3 regions of the Streptomyces sp. NPDC099050 genome follow, and region 2 is predicted to be linked to each of the others. Evidence: riboswitches for the same ligand, from Rfam matches in the RefSeq annotation. Region 2 holds a riboswitch; each other region holds the start of a gene.

Region 1 (7,595 bases), on a different contig from region 2:
GAAGCGGACGCCCTCCGCGGTCATCCGGGCGTGGTCGGCGGCGAAGTCGTCGGTGTAGAGGAAGAATCCGACCCGGCCGCCCGTCTGGTCGCCGACGCGGGAGCGCTGGGCGTCGTCCTTGGCGCGGGCCAGCAGGAGGGCCGACTCCTTGGCGCCCGGCGGGCGCACCACGACCCAGCGGGAACCGTCCGGGCGCGCGGTGTCCTCGGCGAGGTCGAAGCCGAGCGCGCGGGTGTAGAAGTCGATGGCCTCGTCGTAGTCGTGGACCACGAGGGCGGTGAGGGCGAGGTGGGCGGACATGCCCTCATTGTGCGTCGAGGAGGACCACTTGCAGGGTGCGGGGCCCGTGCACCCCCTCCACCCGGTCCAGCTCGATGTCGCTGGTCGCGGAGGGGCCCGCGATCCAGGTCAGGGCGCGGGTGGGGTCCAGCAGCGGTAGCGCGCGGGGTACCGGGTCGACCACCTGGCCGGGGACGCGGACCACGCGGATGTCGTGGTCCGGGATCAGGGTGATCCGGCGCCGCCCCTGCCCCGGCCCGCCGTCGAGGACGATCGCGAGAGCGCGTCGTTGAGGCGGGTGCCGGACAGGGCGGCGCGCATGACGGGCAGAATGGCCCGGTGAAGAAGTTCTCAGTGATCGGCATAGGCGCGGGCGACCCGGACCACCTGACCCTCCAGGCGGTCAGGGCGATCGGCGCGGCGGACGCATTCCTCATCCTGGAGAAGGGCGAGGAGAAGGCGGATCTGACCGGGCTGCGGCGCGCGATGCTCGACGCGCACGCCCGCCCCGGACACCGGCTGGTGGAGGGCCGCGATCCCGACCGGGACCGGACGCCCTCCGACTACACCCCCACGGTGGACGGCTGGCGCAGCGCGCGGGCCGAGCTCTTCGAGCGGTTCATCGCCGAGGACCTGGCGGAGGGCGAGACGGGCGCGTTCCTGGTGTGGGGCGATCCCTCGCTCTACGACTCCACGCTCGCGATCCTCGACGAGGTGCTGGAGAAGGGCCGGGTCGCCTTCGAGCACGAGGTGGTGCCGGGCATCAGCAGCATCTCCTCGCTGCTGGCCCGCCACCGCACCACCCTGAACCGGGTGGGCCGCCCGGTCCAGATCACCACCGGGCGCCGGCTCGCGGAGGGCTGGCCGGACGGGGTGGACGACGTGGTGGTGATGCTGGATGCCCGGCACGCCTTCACCGCCCACCTCGACCAGGACCTGTACATCTACTGGGGTGCCTACGTCGGCACCCCCGACGAGATCCTGGTCTCGGGGAAGCTGGCGGAGGTCGCCGGCCGGATCGAGGAACTGCGCACCGAGGCCCGGGCCCGCAAGGGCTGGATCATGGACACGTACCTGCTCCGGCGCGACTGAGGCCCCGTCTCAGAGCAGGTAGGCGGGCAGGACCTCGGCGAGCCGTTCGTACTCCTCGGGCCGGTTGTAGATCTGGCCGCTCACCCGGATGCCGCCTCCGCCGGGCCAGGGCCAGACGAGCACCCGGATCCGCTGCTCGGCCGCGATCCGCTCGCGCAGTGCGCCCGCGGCCGCCGGGGTTTCGGCCACCCCCGGCGGCAGGCGCAGCGTACGCAGGGCGAGGCCTTCGGTGTACGGGAGCGGGACGATTCCGGGGATCCCGGCGAGCAGGGCCGCGCCGTAGGCGGCCAGCGCGCTGTTGTGGGCGCGCACCTTGGCCGCGTCGAGCTCCTCCAGCAGGTCGAGCCCCTCCGGGGCGGCGAGCCAGCCGGTGTAGTCGAAGGTGGCGCGGTTCTCCACGGAGCGCGGGTAGCCGTGGTGGTCCTCCCAGGAGGGCACCGGCGGCCGGACGCGGGCGCGGTGCCGCGGGGCGACGGACAGGATCGCGGTGCCGGACGGGGCGTAGGCCCATTTGTGGAGGTTGCCGAACCAGAAGTCCGCGCCCCCGCCCAGGGGGTCCGGGATCATGCCGGGCGCGTGGGCGCCGTCCACGATGGTGGTGATGCCCCGCTCGGCGAGTTCGGCGAGCAGCCGGGGCGAGGCGATGAGCCGGGCGGTGGGCGAGCTGATGTGGTCGAGTACGGCGACCCGGGTCCGCGGGGTGACCCCGGCCAGCACGGTTTCCCGTACGGCGTCCTCGTCGGGGAGGTCGGTGCCCAGGGCCACGGTGGTGAGCGGAGCGCGCCGGGCGGCGGCCGCGACGACGGTGCCGTAGCCGTGGTCGGTGACCAGGATCTCGTCGCCGGCGGCGAACTCCACGGCGTCGAGGGCCACATTGGCGGCCTCGGTGGCGTTGGACACGAAGGCGAGCGCGTCCGGATGGGCGCCGAGCCGGGCGGCGATCCGGGTCCGGGCCCCGACGAGCCGGTCGGGGACGCCGATGAAGAAGGCGTCGGGATCGGCGTGCGCCTCGGCCCGCAGGGCAGCCTGTGCTTCCTGGACGGGGATCGGTACCGCTCCGAACGACCCGTGGTTCAGGTGGCCGACCGCCTCCGAGAGCCGGAACAGCTCGCGGCCGCCCGGGAACTCGGCGGGGCGGCGTACGGACCCGGTGCGTGAGGCGGTCCCGGCCCGCCCGGTGGCGGCTGCGGCTGCGGCTGCGGCTGCGGGGCCGACGCGATCGGCGCGATCGGGGCGGACGGTCGGCTCGGGGGGCTCGGGGGGCTGGGTCACGTGGGACCTCCGTGGGTGCGGCGCGGCTGTCGGGCCGATCATGCCCCGCCGCCCACCCGGAGCGACAGCCCCGTCCCCGGCCATCACGGCCGGGGAAGGGGCCCTCAGACCGCCGGGCCCTCAGACCGCCGGCGGGCGCGCCGTCTGGCGGAGCGTGGGCCCCGCGCCCAGTTCCGCGAGCCAGGCGTCCAGGTCGGCCACGGCGGGCGGGTCCAGCAGAGCCGGGTCCACCGTGGTGCGGAGCTGGTGGGGAACCCCCGAGGCGAGCAGGAGCCGCAGGCTGCGCTCCGCGGAGGCGGCCGCGTGGCCGATGCCGGTGACCCGTTCGTAGCGGCCGGGCGGGGCCTTGACGTCGAAGCCGACCCAGTCCAGCAGGCCCGCGTCCAGCAGCCGGGCGAGGCGCCGGGGGAAGGCTCCCCCGGTGTGGAGCCCGACCTCCAGGCCAAGCGCACGGGCCTCCCGTACGGCCCGGGGCAGGCCGCGCTGGAGCAGCGGTTCCCCGCCCGAGAACACGATCCCGTCGAGCAGCCCCGTACGGCGGGCGAGGTGGCCGAGCACCTCGTCCCAGGAGACGGCGGCGGGGGTACGGGCGGGCAGCAGGCCGGGGTTGTGGCAGTAGCCGCAGCGCCAGGGGCATCCCTGGCAGAAGACGGTGGTGACCAGCCGGCCGGGCCAGTCGCAGGTGGACAGCCGGGACCAGCCGCCGATGCGGATGACCTCGTCCGGCCGCGCGGCGGGTTCGGCGGGCGCGGCGGGGCTCACACCGCCGCCTTGAAGTGGACGCGCTCGGCGTGTTCGCCCTTCTTGCCGATGTTGAAGGAGGACACCGGACGGTGGTAGCCCATGACCCGGGTCCACACCTCGCACGCCGCCCCGCACGTGGGGCAGTGGGGCTGCTCCCCCGCCAGGTAGCCGTGGTCCGCGCAGATGGAGAAGGTCGGGGTCACCGTCAGGTACGGGAGCCGGAAGGTCTCCAACGAGCGCCGGACCAGCTTGCGGCAGGCCTCCGCCGTCGGGATCCTCTCGGGGGTGTACAGGTGCAGGACGGTGCCGCCCGTGTACTTGCCCTGCAGCTCGTCCTGGCGCTCCAGCGCCTCGAAGGGGTCGTCGGTCCAGCCGACGGGCAGCTGCGAGGAGTTGGTGTAGTACGGGTTGGTGTCGGTGCCGGCCTGGAGGATGCCGGGGAAGCGTGCCCGGTCCTCCTTCGCGAAGCGGTACGTCGTCCCCTCTGCGGGGGTGGCCTCCAGGTTGTAGAGGTGGCCGGTGCTCTCCTGGAAGTCGACCATCCGGGCCCGGACCCGGTCCAGGAGCCGGACGGCGAGGGCGTGGCCCTCGGGCGCGGTGATGTCGTACGCGTCCCCGCTGAAGTTGCGCACCATCTCGTTGACCCCGTTGACCCCGATGGTGGAGAAGTGGTTGCGCAGGGTGCCCAAGTACCGCTTGGTGTAAGGGAAGAGACCTCCGTCGATGAGGTCCTGGACGGTGATCCGCTTGAGTTCGAGACTGTCCTTGGCGAGCTCGCACAGCCGGTCCACCTCGGCCAGCAGCCGCTCCTCGTCGCCCGCGTGAAGGTGTCCGAGGCGGGCGCAGTTGAGGGTGACCACACCGAGCGAGCCGGTCTGTTCGGCGCTTCCGAAGAGGCCGTTGCCGCGCTTGAGCAGCTCCGTCAGGTCGAGCTGGAGCCGGCAGCACATGGAGCGGATCATGTTCGGTTCGAGCTCGGAGTTGATGAAGTTCTGGAAGTACGGGAGCCCGTACTTGGCGGTCATCGCGAAGAGCCTCTCGGCGTTCTCGCTCTCCCAGGCGAAGTCCTTGGTGATGTTGTAGGTCGGGATGGGGAAGGTGAACACCCTCCCGGTGGCGTCTCCTTCCGTCATCACCTCGATGTACGCCCGGTTGATCATGTCCATCTCGGCCTGGAGCTCGCCGTAGGCGAAGCCGATCTCCTCCCCCGCGACCACCGGGACCTGCTCGCGCAGGTCCTCGGGGCAGGTCCAGTCGAAGGTGAGGTTGGTGAAGGGAGTCTGGGTGCCCCAGCGCGAGGGCACGTTGAGGTTGTGCACGAGCTCCTGGACGCACTGCCTGACCTGGTCGTACGTCATCGCGTCGAGGCGGACGTACGGGGCGAGGTACGTGTCGAACGAGGAGAAGGCCTGGGCGCCCGCCCATTCGTTCTGCAGGGTGCCGAGGAAGTTCACGATCTGGCCGACGGCCGAGGACAGGTGCCGGGGCGGGGCGGAGTCGATCTGCCCGGGTACCCCGTTGAAGCCCTCGGTCAGCAGGGTGCGCAGGGACCAGCCGGCGCAGTAGCCGGAGAGCATGTCCAGGTCGTGGATGTGCAGGTCGCCCTCGCGGTGGGCGCGGGCCACGGCGGCGGGATAGACCTGTTCCAGCCAGTAGTTCGCCGTGACCTTGCCGGCTGCGTTGAGGATGAGGCCGCCGAGCGAATAGCCCTGGTTGGCATTGGCGTTCACCCGCCAGTCCCGGCGGTCCAGGTACTCGGTCACGGTCTCTACGGCATCGACGACAGCAGGCACGGCGGCCCTCCCACGAGGCTCGGCACGGAAAAATGGCGGGCGCTCTCGAGCGCCCGTGCCGGCAGGTGTCGGACTCGTCCGCCGGGGCGGATTCACCGTTGCGGGGCAGTCCCGGATTCCCACCGGGTTCCCTGTTGCCTCGGTCGGGGAGAGGCCCCGCCGAACCGGCAGAGCCAACACTACATATGGATGTGAGTGCGAGATGCCACCACTACATATGGGGTGCCGAAGGTCCCGGAGCAAGGGACTTCGGGCCCTGCGGGCTCGCGCGGGAGCCCCTGCGGCTCGCGCGGGAACCCCCGCGGACTCAGCTCCGGCCGCTGGTGGCGGCGTGGTACTGGAGGTCCTGGACCTCCACCGTGCGGTCCACCCGGTGGGGCAGCTCCACCCGGGCCCCGGTCCCGCCGTTCCGCACCACGGCCGCCGAGCCCGTGCCCGGACCCAGGGGCAGCAGCTCGGAGTGGACCCCGGCCGGAGCGGCGTGCGCGTCCCCGGCCGCTCCCACGGCCGTACGGATGCTCGCGGGCGCGGTCAGGAAGCTCAGCACCTCCACCGTGTCCCGGGCCGCGGCGCTGCCTCCCCGCAGCGACATCACGAGCGACTGGCCGCCGCTCGGGTCCGCGGCGGCGAACTGGGTGCGCGAGCTCAGGTACAGCGTGTCGCGGACGATCTTCGGCCAGCCGCCCGTCTTGAACCGGGTGAGGTAGTACGAGGAAAGATCCAGGTAGGCATGGCCGTTGTGCAGGGAGGGTGCGAACTGGCTGCTCTCGCTGTAGTCGTTCCAGGTGGTGAGCTGGACCCAGTCGGCCCCGTCCTCGATGGCGCGGTTCCATGTGGCGCGCAGGGTCGCGGTGTTGCCGGCCTCGTCGTAGATGCCCTGGTTGGGCCGGGCGTCCTGGACCGATACGGGCTGCATCCAGATCTTGCCCGCGGCGTGGGCGCGCCGGACGTCGCGCGCGGAGCCCTCCTGGCCGACGTAACTGCGGCTGCCCCACTCGGAGAATCCGTAGCTGATGGGCTCGAACGTAACCCTGTGCGAACCGAAGTCGAGGAAGAGCGGGACGAAGGCGGTACGGATGCCGTGCCGGGACTTCAGGACGTCCATGACCCGGGTCCACCAGGCGGCGCTCTGCTCCTCGGCCTTGAACGGCGAGACGACCAGCCGGCCGTCGGGGAGCCGGTGGGCCGCCGGGGCCTTGCCGAGGTCCGCGAGGAGGTCGGCGAGCACGGCCGGGTCGTCGGTGTCCAGGGAGGTCATGTCCGGCATCAGCATGACCTTGAAGGCCGGGTCCACCGAACGGGCGGCTTCCAGCAGGAGCTCGCAGCGCTCGCGGTTCTTCCCGGTCAGGGAGAGCAGGTCGAGGGTGAATCCGTCGAGGCCGGCGGCGCGGGCCGTACGGACCTCCTGCTGGAGGTTGGCGAGTTCCCAGTTCCCGGCCTTGGGCGGGACGGGCAGCGGCCGGTCGCGCAGCAAGCCGCCGTAACGCTCGTGCTTGCCGTTCTCGCCGTCCGGCTTCAGGTAGTTGCGGGCGTAGTAGTCGACGTCGGCGTGCGCGTTGTCCAGGGAGCGGGTACGGGGTGAAGTAGTGGGCGAAGACCAGCTTCTTGCCGGCGGCGCCGGAGCGCAGGGCAGCGGGCTGCGGCATGTCGAAGGGCAGCGGTCCGGACGGGCGGACCGCGTCGCCCCTGCCGGCCCCCGGGCCCTCGGGCTCCGGGGACGGCCCGGCCGGGCTCTGCGGTGCCGTGGTGCCCGGACCGGCGGCGGTGGGGCCGGTCGCGGTGGGCGCGGGGCCGCCACCGGGGGCCGCGGGCAGGGGGGCGACAGGGACCGCTCCCGGGCGGACCTGCGCGCCGGCGACGGTACGGGTGTCCCAGGCGAGGCCCGTCGCGGCGCAGACGCCGACGAGGAGGAAGGCGGTCAGGAAGAGGCTCAGCACGGGCCTTCGGCTCCGGAAGCCCGCACGGCGCCGGTGCGACGCGGGTCTCGCGCCCCGCCCTGCCCGCCGCCGGTCCGCACTCATCCTGGCCCTCCCCCGAACAGTCCCGCGCCGCGCCCGGACATCGGGCCGCACCGCAGCAGTACAGCGGATTCCGGGCCCCCGGACAACCATGGCCGGAAACGGCCGCGAACGGCGGGGACCGCACGTCTTCGCGCATGAGTGGACAAAGGGATGTGACCTGTACAACTCCTGCGATCATCGGACGGCGCGGGCCTTTCACCGGAATAGGGAATTCCCCTGGCCTTTCCAGAAAAGTGGCGCATAATCGTCTTCATGCGGCTTGAAACAACCCTCTTGCCGCAGGTCACGCATGCAGGGGGGGCATCGTGCCGATGAGGGATTCCAGAGGAGCCGGTACGTTCCCGGCTACCTCCGCGGAGCTGTCCCGTCTTTTCACCGCCGTGCGGCGGGGCAA
Region 2 (7,595 bases):
AGACGTGCGTGGTCCCGAAGCTCGTCTCCACGTCCGTCTCGGAGCGGGCGGGCGCCCCCTTCGCGTAGAGCGCGTCGCAGGCGGCGAAGTAGCGGTCGCGCAGTTCGTCGCTCACGTAGTGGCCGATGTCGCGGCGTACACGGGGCTTGTTGTCGGGCACGGGGGCACCTCCTGGAGGACCGGGGATCCGTTCTTCGTGATACGACCGTACCATGATGTTGATACGGCGGTACCATGAAAACGAGCCGCAGGCTCATCACGGACGACCACCGACGAGCCGAGCACCGACGGGCGGAGACACCAGAACATGCCGAAACGCGTGGACCACGAGGAACGCCGCACCCGGATCGCCGAGGCGCTCATCCGCGTCGCCGGACGGCGCGGGCTGCACGCGGTCGGCATGCGCGACGTGGCCGCCGAGGCCGGAGTCTCCCTGCGCCTGGTCCAGTACTACTTCCAGACCAAGGAGAAGCTGCTCTTCTACGGGCTCCAGCACCTGACCGACCGCTTCACCGCCCGGGTCGGCGCCCGCCTCGCCGCCGCCGGCCCCGCTCCCGGCCCGCGCGCCACGGTCGAGGCGCTGCTGCTGGCCTCCCTGCCGACCGACGAGGAGAGCCGCACCTTCCACCTGCTCTACAGCTCGTACTCGATCCTGTCCGTGACCGACGAGGCCCTCGCCGCCCAGCCCTTCATCGACAACCCCGACGCCGCCGAGAACGCGGTGGCCGGGCTCATCGGCCAGGCGCAGGAATCCGGCCTGGCCGACCCCGGCGTCGACGCGCGCATCGAGGCGATCGGCCTGCTGGCCATGGCGGCGACCATGGGCACCAGCATCCTCGTCGGCCAGCGCGGACCCGAGTCGGCCGTCGCGGTGCTGCGCCACCACCTGGACCGGATCTTCAGGACGGGCACGCCGAGTCCCGGAGCGGACGCTCCCCCGTCGTGAGGTACGCGGTGACGGTGCGGTCGGAGCAGGCGTTGCCGTTGCCCAGGTACACCCCGTGGCCGCCGTGGTCGACGGTGAGCAGCCGGGCGCGCGAACCGAGGGCTTCGCGCATCTTCAGCGAGGCGGCGTACGGGGTCGCCGGGTCGCGGAGGTTCTGCACCATCAGGATGTTCGACGGCCCCCGGTCGGTGATCCGGGTGGGGCGTTCGGCGGGGGCGTCCTTCCAGAACGCGCACGGGGTGACGTTCGCCGGCATCCCGGCCGTCAGGGGGTGCGCGGCCCGGTCCGCGGCCACCGCCCGCGCGTAGCCGGAGACGTCCTTCGGCCAGGCCACGTCGTTGCAGATGACGCCCACCATCAGCGCCGCGTCCGAGTCGGGCAGTACCCCGGCGAGCTCCTGGGGCAGCTCCGGGACCGCCCCGGGATCCTGGGCCGCACGGACCAGGCGGGCGAAGGCGGGGAACTGGGCGTCGCCGTAGAGGGCGGTCTGCAGGGCCTGGCGCAGCATCGTGCCGGTCAGCGGCAGGCCGGGGACGTTCGAGGGCTTCGGGGAACGGTCCAGCTCCTCGGCCAGCGCCAGGAACAACGGCCTTACGCCGTCCGGGTGTTCGGCGAGCCGAAGCCCCTCCGCCGCCCGCGCCGGGTCCGCCGCCCAGGCCGCGAAGTCGGGGAAGCGGTCCTCCGCGCCCTGCGCCATGTTCGCGAGCCAGCCCCGCGCGACCCGCTTCGGATCGGGGTCACCGCTGCTGTCCAGCACCAGGCGGTCGGTGCGCTGCGGGAACTTCTGCGCGTACACCGCCGTCACGTAGGTCCCGTACGAGACGGCCCAGACCGAGAGCTTGCGCTCGCCGAGGGCCTCCCGGAAGCGGTCCATGTCGCGCGCCTGGTTGGCGGTGGTGAAACCGCGCAGCTCCGCGCCGCCGTTCGCGGCGCAGGCCTCGGCCACCCGGCGGGAGCGGTCGGCGTTCTCCGCGATCCCCCCGTCGGCGGCAGGCCAGGAGCGCAGGGTCGTCAGCCGCCGGTCGGCCGCGTCCAGTCCGCACGCGGCGGTGACGCTGCCGCCGACGCCGCGCGGGTCCAGCGCGACGATGTCGTAGGCCCCGGCCAACTGCCCCGCCAGGGCGGCCCCCTTCTGCGAGAGCCGCTGTACGCCCGAGCCGCCCGGGCCGCCGGGCACCACGACCAGCGTCCCGCGCCGGGCGGCGGGACGGGTGCTGGGCAGCCGGGAGACGGCGAGCTCGACCCGCGGACCGGCCGGGTCGGCGTAATCGAGGGGGACGGACAGCTTCGCGCACTGCTGGCCGTCGAGGTGGCCCTTGTGCGTGCACTGCGCCCAGTCCAGGGCGGGGCGGGCGGCGTCGCGGGTGGTGGCGGCGGCCGCGGCGCCGGCGGTGCCGGCGCCGGTCAGCGTGGCCGCCACGGCCGTGGCGGCCAGGGCGGCGAGTACGGTCCTGCTGCGGTAACTGGTCATGAAACCAGCATGGTTGAGCGTCCGCCGCCGCTACATCCGGCAGCCGGGACAGTCGTCCGGGGGCTAGCCCCCCGAACCGCCCGCCCCGTCTCACCCCGCCCCGTCTCACCACGCCTCGCCGCGTCCCGCCGCGCCCCGCGTCGTCAGACCACGACGACCGTCACCGCCGCCGCGCCCATGAGCACGGCGGCGGAGTGGATGGCCGCATGGCCGTAGTCGCCCGACCAGAGGTGGCGGGCCAGGCCGCCGATGGCGGTGAGGCCCGCGATGATGCCGACCTGCGCGAGCAGGGTGACGCTGGTGAACGGGGTCAGCAGCAGGAGCACCGCATTGAGCCAGAACGGGGCGGCGCCCGTCCAGCCCCGCCACTCCCGCACGCCCCGCCACTGCTGCCGGGTCGGCAGCCGGGGCAGGTGCGGGCGTCGCGGCCCCTCACGGCGGCCCTTGGGTCTTCGGTGGTCCCCGAACTCTCGGGTCGCCGTCGTCACCGCGCCGTCACCAGCCTTTCAGTCACTCGCACGCAAGACGTCAACTCGCAGGCTGTACAGCCTCCTTGGGTGTGGGGGCGGAGGCAAGGGCCCGTTCGGCAAGAAATCCGAAAGCCAGGCCGAAAGTGCTCCACATCGCGGCCTGAATGGCGAGCGAGGCGAGCCGGAACTGCCAGACGAGCGCCGCCGGGAAGCCTCCCGGCACCTCGTTGACGCCCGGAAGCAGCGCGTAGGCGATGCCGACGGCAGCCACGAAGGCGAGCGAGGCGGCGACCGAGGCGTTCCAGTTGCCCAGGCGCGGCGCGAGGCGCCGGCCCAGGATCAGCGCGGCCGCCGCGAGCAGCAGGCCGAGCGCGAGCATCAGGACGTAGAGGGTGGTCCGCTGGACCGTGGTCTCGGGGTCTCCCACGGCCGGCGGATTGGCGGGGTACTTGAAGAACGGCACCAGGGAGACGGTGACGAACAGGCCGCCGGAGACCAGCAGCGCCGTGGCCCGGGGGCCGAAGCGGCCGATCCGGCCCAGGGCGTAGCAGTAGACGAGCGCGGCGATGCCGCCGAGCGCGATCCCGTAGAGCAGGGTGCCGGTGCCCAGCCCGGCCGTGGCCTGCAGGGCCCGGCTGACCGGGGCGGCCTCGGCGCCGCCGTGGTCATGGGCTCCGGCTTCCTCGAGGGCGATCGCCGCGTCGACCCGGGATTCACCGAGGAAGTAGGCGACGAGGAACGCGACGACGCCCGCCAGCAGGCCGGCGAGCATGCCCCGGACGAGGAGCGCGCGGGGGGAAATGGTGTTCATGGAGTTATCGGTCCCTTGCGATCGGCGGATCAGTGGCAGGGGAAGCCGAGGAGGTGGCGACCGTCGTGCATCCACTCGTGGATGGTGTCGCCTTCGAAGATCGCGGTGGCGCCCTGCTCGGCGCCGACGAGGTAGAGCAGGACCAGCATCAGGACGCCGGCGAACAGCGCCCAAGGGGCCAGAGCGTTGAGGGAGATGGGTGCGACGGCCGGCGGGGCGGCAGTCGTGGGCACGGCGGAGTCGGCCATGGCAGGAACCTCCAGAGGGAACACGCGTCCCGGTCAGTGGTGCTTGCGACGACGGTGGCGGGTCTGACTTTCCTCCCCCTCCGGGAGGATTCACAGTGGCGCGACCGTGCCGGATTCTCAACCGGACTTCCGTCATACCGTCGTCTTGTCGTCCGCCACCGTACCGCTCTTTATGGTCCCCTTACAGGGCGTCTCCGGAGGGCTCCGCCCCACCCGCCGCCCCGCCGCCCCGCCCGACCTCACCCGCCGCCCCGCCGCCCCGCCGCCCCGCCCGTCGACACCCTGGTGGCATCAGCCGATGGCGTCGACCACCTCGCCCAGGTCGACGAACTTGAAGCCGGTCGCCTCGCGGTCGCCGTCGCCGGGGGTTTCCCGGCCGTCCTGGACGACGAGCAGACCGCGGGGGTAGCGCGTGCCGAGGGGGGCGTTGAGGGCGGCGGCGCCGTCGCAGACCTCGGAGCCGTCGAGGATGGCGGAGGCCGCGGTGATCCGGAAGGCGCCCTCGAACTCGTTGTGGTCCTCGCGTTCGCGGTCGTAGGCGACGAAGGTGTCGTCGCCCTGGCTGGAGGCGAGCAGGTAGCCGTCACCGTCCGCTTCGGTGACCAGGGTCAGGCCCTCGACGTCCGCCGTCAGGCGCTTGCCGCCGTAGCCGGGATCGGCGCCGGGCGCGCACTCCTCGGTCTCCTCGTCGTAGGTGCCGGGGACGCCGTACTCGCGCACCTTGTCGATCAGCTTCGGCGTGCCGGTGAGGCCCGCGTCGATGCGCCAGATGCCGACGTCCTCCTGCCCCGCGTACAGGGTGCCGTCCGCGGGGTCGACGACCATGCCCTCGATCTGCGGCAGCTCGCCCGGCTCACCGCAGGGCGTCCAGGAGGCGCCGTTCGGCAGGCGGAAGGAGGACGGCAGGTCGAGCGTGCGCACCTGGCGGTAGTCGACCGTGCCGGCGGGGGTGGCGACCAGTTCCAGCAGGGCGATCCGGGTGCGGTTGCGCTGGCTCACCGCCGCGTAGGACCGGCCGGTCTTCCGGTCCGTCCAGGTGGCCAGGCCGTACGCGGTCTGCTGCTCGTTGATCTCGGCCTGGTCGGCGGAGAAGACCGGTCGCGCCGCCGGGTCGGTGACGTCGGTGAGCGGGCCGCCGGGCCGGTTCCGGTCGATCCGGTAGATCCGCAGGCGGTCGTTGCCACGGTCGCTGACCACCGCGACGTCGGCGCGCCCGCCGCCCAGCCGCAGACCGTTGACCAGGTCGACGTTGTTGAAGCGGCCGGGAGCGTCGTCGGCGCCCGGTCCGGCCGGGGCGGGCAGCGACTGGACCTGCCGGGCCTCCAGGTCGTAGACCCGCAGACCGCCCTGCTTGGCGGTCGCGATCACCAGGCTGCGGCCCGGATCGGCGGCGTTGCGCCAGATCGACGGGTCGTCCGCGTTGGCGTCACCGCCCGCCGCGTCGTCGTACAGCGGCGCGGTCTCGGCCTTGGGGCGGATGCCGCTGATCGAGGAGGCTTGTGCCGGGAGCGCGACGGACGCGGCGAGTGCGGTGCACAGCACGAGTGCGGAGGCGCGGGCGGCCGAACGGAGGGTCAATGTTCTTCCTTACATGAGGGTTTCACCCTGAGGGGAAGACGCTCGCCGGGTTGATTGTCATGTCCGCGCCCGGTAGGTGGCCGATGGTTGAACGCGGTGCGAAACCCCGGAACAATCGGACGGTGCACCCCACCACCGTACGCGTCCGGCTCGTGAGCCCCCCTCTGGACGAGGCGGGACGCCTGCACCGCTTCCCGTACGGGGAACCGTGCCCGGGGCACAACGGGCTGCGCGGGCAGGATCACGGCGACTGGGCCGGGCGGACCCTGGACGAGGTCGCCGGGGAGGACCCCGGGGGGCTGCGGCGGTGGATGACCGACACCGCGTACGCGCCCGCCGGCGGCGGGGAGTCGGTGGAGGCGCTGATCGCACGGGTCGGCGCGCACCTGGGCGCCCTGGCGCCGGGGACGCACCGGGCGGTGGTCGGACAGGGCGTCGTGCGGGCGGCCGTGGTGTGGGCCCTGGAGCTGCCCGCGGCGGCCTTCTGGCGGCTCGACGTACGACCGGGGTCGGTGACGGCGCTGACGGGGCGGTCCGGGCGCTGGAACCTGCTCGTGGGCGGGCCGGAGGACCCGCCGGACAGGGGCTGATGCACCGCCTCACTCACCGCCGCCTCCGCCTGCGCGCGGCCGACCGGGCGCCGGACCGTAGCGTCCAGGACGCCGGCGGCCCCGCGCAGGACGTACTCCGGGATGCTCGCGTCGCGCCCGGCCGCCTCCAGGTGCCGTCTGCCGCTCCGGGTCACCCGGCGGTCCGCGCCCTTCACCAGGCCCCAAGCGGCCAGCCGACGGCCGATCTCGTAGCTCTCCAGGGAGCGGTGCAGGTCGGCGCGGACGGCGTCGACGCTCCTGGTGCGCCCGCAGAACGCGAGCACACGACGCTCGACCGGATGCCCGGGCAACTCCCCGTCCACCGTACGCACCTGCGCGGCGTGCACCACGAGCAGGCCGCGCCTGTTCAGCTCGACCATCGCGCTGTCCGCCACCCGCCGCGCCCCACCCGCCAGGAACGCGATCTCGTACACATCCAGATCCCGTATCTCGTCCGAGCCCCTTGCGAACTGCCGGAACACCCACCGCATACCGGGTACACCCCCGTTTCGGCCCGCCTCGTCTGTCAGCAGTTTCACCTGACGGCGCGGCGCCCAACCCCCGCCCTGCCATCTCAGAGCAAGACTTGAGCTTCATGGCGCGGGGCCGGATCGGGGCGAGCCGGGCGGGGTCGGGCCCGGCGGGGGCGAGCCCGGCGGCGTCGGGCCGCGAACGCGGAACGGCCCGGACCCGCGACGCGGTCCGGGCCGAACTTCCCTGGATGGAGCGGGCGTCAGGCCACGATCCAGTCGCTCGTCGCGATCACCGGCTGGACGCCGTCGCGGTGCACGGTGCCCTCGATGAGGCCGTACATGCGGTCGGCCGCGAAGTAGACCTCGTTGTCGTTCTTGAGGCCGAAGGGCTCCAGGTCGACGAGGAAGTGGTGCTTGTTGGGGAGGTTGAGGCGCACCTCGTTGACCTTGGGGCAGTTGTCGAGCACGCGCTCGGCCATCTGGTTCAGGGTCTGCTGCAGGGAGTACGAGTAGGTCTCCGCGAAGGCTTCCAGCATGTTCTTGCGGACCTTCTTGTACGACTGGTCCCAGTCGTACTCGGCGTCGTCGGCGGCGAGCGCCGAGTGCGCCCAGCGCGCGGTGACCTTGGTCGCCAGGATGCGGTCGTACGCCTCCTGCAGCGTCGTGTACTTGTCCTTGATGAAGCCGTGGAACTCGGAGTTGGTCGAGTTCATCACGGTCAGGTCCTTCAGACCCGAGATCACCTGGAGACCGGTGGTCTCGCTGTACGTGATCTGCGCGGTGCGCACCTCGGTGCCCTTGAGGGCGAAGGAGTGCTGCTCCTTGCGCGTCGGGACCGGGATCCGCTCCCAGGCGTACTCCTCGACGCGGATCTGCGCCTCGCGGATCGGGGCCTGGGAGGAGACGAAGTGCTTGGCGAGCAGGATGCCGAAGGCCTCGGGGGAGGCGACGCCGTGCTCCTTGGAGAACGCGTACACCGTGTTCTTCGTGGTGTCCGTGGGGAGGCAG
Region 3 (7,595 bases), on a different contig from region 2:
GGGACACCGGCATTGGCCGTGTCCTTGAGGCTGAAGCGCTCGTCCTCGAGCACCTGCTTGGCGAACGCGTAGCTGCTCACCAGCCAGGCCGGGTCCCCGGTGAGGGTACGGACCTTCGCGACCGGCGCCTTCTCGCGCAGCCAGGTGCACTCCTCGGGGAGCACGTCACCGCGCCGCGAGAGGGGGAAGTCGACGAGGGGCCCGGTGGTCCGTCCGGTGCCCTCAAGCTGCTCGACGCTCATCGACGGTCCCTTCGGTTGGTGCGGTGTGCGCGTTCGTGTGCGTGCTCGTGTGCGTGCTCGTGCTCGCGTGGTTCGGATCGCTCTGTGCCTTTTCGCCCGCCTCGGGGCGTACCACGGCATATGCCTGATTCCTTGTCGCGCGCAGTCCCCCACCGCGCGCGAACAGGACATCGGTCATCGGCATCTTGACGTGGTAGGCCGCCACGGAGGACGGCACGTCGAGAATGCTCGGGGTGTCGATGAAGAACGGCAGCTCGGCTGCCATGTAATCGAAACACACCTGCAACTGTGCGTCGGTGATGGATTCACCTTCCGGCAACTTTGAACCGACAAAGTGCAGGGCCATTTCCTCGCAGCCCTTGCGGAATTCGTCGTCGGTCTCCAGGAAATGGAGCACGCGCCGGTGCAGAAGTTGATAGACGGGGTTCGTCTGGAACTCCGACAGTGCCCTCACTCGGATCTCGGCGTGCGGAGGCCCTGATTCCTCCACACCCTTCAGAATCCTTCGCCGGACTGCCTTGATTTCCTTCGTCGCACGCTTCTCCGCGTGCTCCCGGGTGTAGCCGAAGGCGGCGAACATCCCGTCCACGTGGAGGTCTGCGTACACGAAGTCGACCTGTGCGAAGCGGGTCGTGGCCCATCGGGTGAGGCTGGATATGCGCTCGGAGCTGAAGTAGCTGTTTCCGGGACTCACTCCGATGAGCACATGGTCGCCGTCTTCCCAGATGTGGTGGCAAGTGCGGGTGAAGGGCAGAACTTCGAATGATGCGTCAGCTGTGATCGTCACCTGTGTGATCGCCCTTGTTGCCGCTTGTCCCTGGGAGCCCTGCGCTCCCGGTGTGGCGGCAATGTCGCTACGTTATGCGGTGGTCCCGGAGCGTGACAAGTGGGGGCTTGAATTGTTGGCTGGAATTATCGCTTCCGCGCTACGGAAGGGTAATTGAATTTCTATCTGCCGCTCGAACGGGACCCGGGGCGTGAGGGGGGCGGACATGCCGCTACCCTGAGCCGGTCAACAAGCACCAAGAAGGGGTGGACCCAGTGGCGGACATCGATAGCGCACGGACGACGTTCGGCAAGTTCGACGTGAACGGTGACGGCTTCGTGACGGCCGACGAGTTCCGTTCGGCGATGGCGGAGATGGGCGACCCGTTCGTCACCGGCCCGGTCGCGGAGGCCGTGATCGCCGCCAAGGACTCGAACGACGACGGCCTGCTGAGCTTCGACGAGTTCTGGGCCTCCCTGAACAAGTAAGCCCCCGCGCCACCCCCTGGCCGTCTCCTGCCGGGCCGGGGGTGCGCGTCAGGCCGGCCGCGGCCCGCCGGCCATGCCCTCCACCTCGGCGAGGGCCTCCTCCAGCCAGCGCAGCCAGAAGGTCTCCAACCCGGTTCCCGCGTGCAGCACGACACGCCGCAGCCGGTCCTCGTCGGAGTCCCGGCCGGCCGGGAAATCCTTCTCCTCGATCCCCTCGTACACGGCCAACTGGGCCCGGTGCAGCTCCAGGTGCCGCCGCAGCTCCGCGGCCAGCCCCTGCGGCCCCACGACCGCGGCCGCCCGGATCCGCAGCAGCAGGGGATCCCGCACCGGCTTGGGATCCTGACGCTCCCCGACCCACCGCGCCAGCTCCCCGCTCCCGGCGGGCAGCACCTCGTACTCCTTCTTCTGCCCCCGTACGGGCCCCTCGCTGGGCAGCGCCCGGATCAGCCCGGCCTCCTCCAGCCGGCCGAGCTCCCGGTAGATCTGCTGGTGCGTCGCGGACCAGAAGTACCCGATCGACTTGTCGAACCGCCGGGTCAGCTCCAGCCCCGACGAGGGCTTCTCGAGCAGGGCGGTGAGGATGGCGTGCGGGAGCGACATGCGGCCATCCTAGGTTTGCGGGAGGCGGGGCACCGCGATCCCGTGCTCCGTGGCCACGGCCGGACACCGGGTCTGCGCCGCACGGGATCAGGGTTCGTCGGCCAGGTCCTCGGGGACTGCGGCTCGGAGGGTGCCTTCAGTGTCCGCACGGACGGGGAACCCACCTACTGCCAGGCGGCCAGCGCCTCCGGATCCCGGGGCCCGGGGGCGTCCGCCGCCAGCAGTCCGTGGGCCCGCAACAGTGCGGCCACGGCCGGGGACCAGGCCGGGCGCAGGCCCGCCGAGGTGAGGAGGGCCGGGTCCGAGAGGAGGGCTTCGGCCGGGCCGAAGCGGATGCCCGTCGGGGTCAGGACCGCCGCGTCGTCGGCCCAGCGGACCGCCAGGTCCACGTCGTGGGTGGCCATCACCACCGTGGTGCCGGACGCCCGCAGGCCCGCGAGGACGTCGAGGAGCCGCTCCTGGCCGTCCGGGTCGAGCCCGGCCGTCGGCTCGTCCAGGATCAGCACCCGCGGAGCCATCGCCACCGCCCCGGCGATCGCCGCGCGCTTGCGCTGGCCGTAGGAGAGCAGGTGGGTGGGGCGGTCCCGGAGCGGGGTGATGTCCAGGGCGGCCAGGGCCGAGTCCACGCGGGCGCGGACCTCCGGAGCGGGGAGCCCCAGGTTCATCGGGCCGAAGGACACGTCCTGTTCGACCGAGGCCGCGAACAGCTGGTCGTCGGGGTCCTGCACCACGAGCTGGACGGACGTGCGCAGCCGGGTCAGGCCGGCCCGGTCGTACGGGACCTCCGTGCCGTCCAGCCGCAGCGTTCCCGCGCCGGGCCGCAGGCCGCCGCTCAGCAGCCGCATCAGCGTGGTCTTGCCGCTGCCGTTGCGGCCCAGCAGGGCCAGCGCCCGGCCCGCCGAAATGGCGAAGTCGACGCCGGTCAGGACCGCCGGGCCGTCCTCGTAGGCGTAGCCCGCGCCGGACAGCTCGATCAGGGGGGTGGCCACCGGGTTCAAGAGGAGAGCCCCTTCAGGGTGAGAGTCAGGGTGATCAGGGCCGCCAGCAGCCCCGCGGTGGCCGTCAGGAAGCGCCACGACAGGGCCGCCTCCGGTACGAGGACCCGCAGGGCGCCGTCGTAGCCGCGTCCGGCCAGCCCCGCCTGGAGCTTGGCCGCGCGGTCGAAGGCCCGTACGAAGGAGGTGGCGGCGAGCCCCGCCAGGGAACGCCACGCCGCCGCCCGCCCGGTGTGCCCGAGCCGGGCCGCCTGGGCCCGGCGGACCTGGGCCATGGAGTCGAGCAGCAGGAAGCCGATCCGGTACATGACCAGGGCCACGTCCACCACCGGGGCCGGCACGCCGGCCCGGACCAGCCGGGGCAGGACGTCGGAGACCGGGGTGGTGAACGCGAACAGCAGCAGTCCGAGCGAGGCCGCCGAGGTGCGCAGCAGGAGTTCGGCGGCGGTCCGGGGGCCGTCGGGGGCCAGCGAGACCGGCCCCGCCGGGCCGCCGACCGCGAACAGCAGGGGCAGCGCCCCGGTGAAGCAGAAGCCGAGCGGGATCCGGAAGGCCCGCCAGAGCTGCCGGCCGGCCACTCCGGCCGGGCCGAGCAGCACGGCGAGGGTGGCGGCGGCCACCAGCGGTCCGCCGGGCCAGGGCGGCAGGCACACGGCGGTGACCGTCAGCCCGATCCCGAGCAGGGCCTTCTCCAGGGGGTGCCGGCCGCGCCAGCGACTGCTGTGCGCGGCCACGTCGATCGGCAGCACCGCCTAGGCCTCCGGGGCGGTGCCGTCGGCAGCGGCGGCGGCCGCCCCCTGGCGGCGGCCCTTGCGGACGCCGAAGTAGTAGGCGAGCACGCCCGCGCCCAGTGCCGCCTGCAAGGCGAACAGTGCGGACTCGACCTCGCCGGAGGGGGGCTCGTAGAGAGGGGAGAACCAGGGCTCGTAATCCGGCTTCAGCTCGGTGATCGCGGCCTCCGCCTGCGCGTCGGCGCCCGCGAAGGGCTCCTCCTTGCCCTCGCCCAGCCCCAGGGCGATCGGCAGCACGGCCAGCGCCGCCACCAGGAGCAGCAGCAGGCCGTTGATCTTCGTGTTCTTGGACATTCCGCTCATCAGGCCGCCGCCTTCTCTCCGGAACGGGTGGCCGTCAGCTTCGCGACGCCCAGTCTGACCAGGTCCGACTTGCTCGACGCCATCAGCAGCCGCATCACCAGGACGGTCAGCAGCCCCTCGCTCACGGCCAGCGGGATCTGCGTGACCGCGAAGATCCCCCCGAACTTCGCGAGCGAGCCCGCGAACCCGGAGGCCGGGTCCGGGAAGGCCACGGCGAGCTGCGCGCTGGTGACGCAGTAGGTGATCAGGTCGGCGAAGAAGGCGCCGAAGAACACGGTCACCATCAGCGGGAGCCCGGACCTGCGCAGCAGGCGGTAGACGGCGTAGCCCGCCCACGGGCCGGCGATGGCCATCGAGAAGACGTTGGCGCCGAGGGTGGTGAGCCCGCCGTGCGCCAGCAGAAGGGCCTGGAACAGCAGGGTGATCGTGCCGAGCACCGCCATGATCGGCGGCCGGAACAGGATCGCCCCGAGTCCGGTGCCCGTGGGATGTGAGCAACTGCCGGTCACCGAAGGGATCTTCAGGGCGGACAGGACGAAGGTGAAGGCCCCGGAGGCCCCGAGCAGCAGCGTGCTCTCCGGGTTGGCCTTCACCTCGCGGGTGAGCGCGCGGACGCCGTGGACGACGAAGGGGGCGGACACGGCGCCCCAGGCGACCGCGTGCAAAGGGGGCAGGAACCCCTCGGCTATATGCATGAGTAGGGAGACCTCTCCAGCACCTCGTGGATGGACAACGCGCCCCGGCCGGTCTCCTGGCTCACGGGTTGACGTCCATGCCCCGCCTTCCCGGGCAGCGCGGAACCTCCCGCGCAGCCCAGTGGCTTTCCCGCAGGAGTGGAGCCGGACTTCCCGATCACAGTGGCGAGGGCCGCACCGGTTTCTCACCGGTTTCCCGAACACCAAGGCCCGCTGACCCTAGTCGGCCGCACGGACCGCTCACAAACCCGCCCCCGTCGTACCGGGCCGCGACGGCCCCGGACGGGTGCGGCCCGGTGGCGGCTCCGACGGGCCCCGGCGAGGCTGGGCGGGTGGCTACCGACCCCGCGAAGGACCTCGACTACTCCGATCTCACCGCCGTGTACGTCAACTGCACGCTCAAGCGGTCGCCCGAGCCCAGCAACACCGAGGGCCTGATCGGCAAGAGCCGCGCGGTGATGGAGGCGGCCGGGGTCCGGACCTCGCTCATCCGGGCCGTCGACCACGACATCGCCACCGGTGTCTGGCCCGATATGACCGAACACGGCTGGGAGGGCGATCAGTGGCCGGTGCTCTACAGCCAGATCATGGACGCCGACATCCTGGTGCTGTGCGGCCCGATCTGGCTCGGGGACAACAGCTCGGTGATGAAGCAGGTCATCGAGCGGCTCTACGCCTGCTCCTCGATCCTGAACGACCAGGGCCAGTACGCCTACTACGGGCGCGTGGGCGGGGCGTTGATCACCGGCAACGAGGACGGCGTCAAGCACTGCGCCATGAACATCCTCTACAGCCTCCAGCACCTCGGCTACGCGATCCCCCCGCAGGCCGACGCCGGATGGATCGGCGAGGCCGGACCCGGACCCTCGTACCTGGACCCCGGATCCGGCGGCCCCGAGAACGATTTCACCAACCGGAACACGACCTTCATGAGCTGGAACCTCATGCATCTGGCCGCCCTGCTCAAGCGGTCCGGCGGGATGCCGGCGCACGGCAACCAGCGCTCCCTGTGGGACGCGGGCTGCCGCTTCGACTTCCCTAATCCCGAGCACCGGTAGCGGCCGGGCCCCGTATCCCGCCGGCGGTGCGCGCTCAGCAGACGTTCGGGTGCGCGATGTCCAGGACGAAGCGCTCGGGGGCGTGCAGCTTGAACGAGGTGTAGGCGGGCTTGGTGTCGAAGGCGGCGCCGAAGGTGACGTACCCCTCGTAGTCGCCGGTCAGGGCGATGCCCTTCAGCTTGGGCAGGTAGATCTTGAGGAGCTTGGGCCCGCGGTAGACGCTGTTGCCCGCGTCGTCGTGTCCGGCGGCGGGGTTCAGGCGGATCTCCAGGAAGTACCGCCCGGCCAGCGGAACGGGCTTGCCGGACCCGTCGTAGATCAGCTTCGGGACGGGGGTGACGGTGACCTCGGGTACGTATCCCTGCAGGTCGATGACCACCCGGTCGTACGTGCAGTGACCGCCCCAGCGGGCATTGACGACGAGCGGAGTGACGGTGGCGGTGGTGGCCGGCGTGGTGGGGGTTGCGGTCGTGGCTGCGGCGGAGGCCGGTGCGGCGAAGGCCAGAGTGGCGGCGAGCAGTGCGCCCAACCCCAGTGCGGTGGCCTGCCGGCGGCGTGGACGGTTCATGGCGTCCCCTCGATTCCGAGAGACGGGGAACGGTGTCATCCGTGAAGACGCGCCTGGTACGGCTGCGGTTGCACCGGGTTCACCGGGTTCACCGGGTTCATCCGGTCTGCCGGCTCCCGTCGGTGGCGCCGGTCCCGGCCGCTCCCGCCCGCTTCGCCCGCTTGCCGGTTCAGCTGGGCAGGAGGGAGCTCAGCTCGGCGTCGAGGTCGTAGTACAGGTGCTCCCGGCCGCGCGGCACCAGCTCGGTCATCCGGCGGCACAGCGCCTGTACGTCCTTGGCCCGGGCGGACATCACGCAGGACTGCGCGCCGTTGCTGAAGGCGAGGAACACCCGCGGCTCGGTGCCCTTCCAGCGCGGCCACACCTGGATGTCGCCCTCGCCTGTGGCGCAGACCTGGCCGTCGAGCAGCAGCTCCCGGGAGAAGACCCAGTGGGCGAGGTGCATGCCGGCCCCCTCGAAGTCGAGGGAGATCTCGTAGGGCCGATCGCTGCGGTACACGAAGACGCCCCGCACCGGGGCGGGCGCGGGAGCGGCCTCCAGGCGGAGCGGGAGGACGCGGTGTTCGGTGCCGGTCATGCGGGGCGCCTCTCTCTCGGGGTGGGGTCCCGCCGGCGCACGTGCGTCGGGCCCACTTGGGCAAGCTAGCCCACCTTCCGGCCGCCCGTCCGTGGCCGAAGGTCCCCTTCGGCCGGGCCGCTCGGCCCGACTTCGCCCGGGTCCGCCCGACGCGCCGAGCCCCGCCCTCCGGGGGGAGGGCGGGGCTCGGTGGAAGGGCGTGCGCGGCCGGGGCGGGGCCCCGGCCGGAACTACGGGAGCGGGTTGTAGATGAAGGACTCGTGCGCGTTGGACTGGCCGATCGCGGTGAAGCCCGAACCGTTGGCCTGGGCGCCGTTGTTCTGGTTGGAGGCACCGAAGCCCGAGGCGACCTGCTGGGCGGTGGAGGAGTTGCCGGCGTTGCTGCCGCCGACCCCGCTGCCGAGGACGCCGGCGAGGGCCGCGTTCGACGCGGTCCCGGCCGCACCGGCCCCGTTGTCGGCCTGGGCGACTCCCGAGAGGAGCGCGAAGGCGAGGGGGAGCGATGCGGC

Evidence for each region. A riboswitch is a leader RNA that binds a small molecule or an ion and turns the genes downstream of it on or off. The one in region 2 is predicted to bind cobalamin.
Region 1: linked by a shared signal. The riboswitch ahead of ACIQV3_RS25440 (ribonucleoside triphosphate reductase) and the one ahead of ACIQV3_RS28385 (CbtB-domain containing protein) in region 2 are both predicted to bind cobalamin.
Region 3: linked by a shared signal. The riboswitch ahead of ACIQV3_RS14770 (energy-coupling factor ABC transporter permease) and the one ahead of ACIQV3_RS28385 (CbtB-domain containing protein) in region 2 are both predicted to bind cobalamin.

The regions. Positions count from the first base shown of each region.
Region 1 covers NZ_JBIWAE010000016.1:66,127-73,721, forward strand. Annotated here, with positions in the region: gene ACIQV3_RS25415 (VOC family protein) at 1-300, opposite strand, end outside; partial or broken gene ACIQV3_RS25420 (LUD domain-containing protein) at 305-553, opposite strand; gene cobF (precorrin-6A synthase (deacetylating)) at 619-1,371, shown strand; gene ACIQV3_RS25430 (aminotransferase class V-fold PLP-dependent enzyme) at 1,381-2,643, opposite strand; gene ACIQV3_RS25435 (anaerobic ribonucleoside-triphosphate reductase activating protein) at 2,764-3,405, opposite strand; gene ACIQV3_RS25440 (ribonucleoside triphosphate reductase) at 3,402-5,180, opposite strand; cobalamin riboswitch at 5,223-5,364, opposite strand; gene ACIQV3_RS25445 (glycoside hydrolase family 71 protein) at 5,488-6,654, opposite strand.
Region 2 covers NZ_JBIWAE010000019.1:70,798-78,392, forward strand. Annotated here, with positions in the region: gene ACIQV3_RS28360 (alpha/beta fold hydrolase) at 1-160, opposite strand, end outside; gene ACIQV3_RS28365 (TetR/AcrR family transcriptional regulator) at 308-946, shown strand; gene ACIQV3_RS28370 (alpha/beta hydrolase) at 900-2,417, opposite strand; gene ACIQV3_RS28375 (hypothetical protein) at 2,561-2,905, opposite strand; gene ACIQV3_RS28380 (CbtA family protein) at 2,946-3,698, opposite strand; gene ACIQV3_RS28385 (CbtB-domain containing protein) at 3,728-3,946, opposite strand; cobalamin riboswitch at 3,985-4,121, opposite strand; gene ACIQV3_RS28390 (phytase) at 4,238-5,524, opposite strand; gene ACIQV3_RS28395 (histidine phosphatase family protein) at 5,608-6,114, shown strand; partial or broken gene ACIQV3_RS28400 (TIGR04222 domain-containing membrane protein) at 6,282-6,605, opposite strand; gene pucL (factor-independent urate hydroxylase) at 6,848-7,595, opposite strand, start outside.
Region 3 covers NZ_JBIWAE010000007.1:204,348-211,942, reverse strand. Annotated here, with positions in the region: gene ACIQV3_RS14805 (cytochrome P450) at 1-242, opposite strand, end outside; gene ACIQV3_RS14800 (tRNA-dependent cyclodipeptide synthase) at 223-1,029, opposite strand; gene ACIQV3_RS14795 (EF-hand domain-containing protein) at 1,284-1,496, shown strand; gene ACIQV3_RS14790 (PadR family transcriptional regulator) at 1,545-2,099, opposite strand; gene ACIQV3_RS14785 (energy-coupling factor ABC transporter ATP-binding protein) at 2,264-3,097, opposite strand; gene cbiQ (cobalt ECF transporter T component CbiQ) at 3,094-3,843, opposite strand; gene ACIQV3_RS14775 (energy-coupling factor ABC transporter substrate-binding protein) at 3,847-4,179, opposite strand; gene ACIQV3_RS14770 (energy-coupling factor ABC transporter permease) at 4,188-4,883, opposite strand; cobalamin riboswitch at 4,912-5,106, opposite strand; gene ACIQV3_RS14765 (flavodoxin family protein) at 5,216-5,941, shown strand; gene ACIQV3_RS14760 (hypothetical protein) at 5,976-6,509, opposite strand; gene ACIQV3_RS14755 (SsgA family sporulation/cell division regulator) at 6,679-7,086, opposite strand; gene ACIQV3_RS14750 (hypothetical protein) at 7,317-7,595, opposite strand, start outside.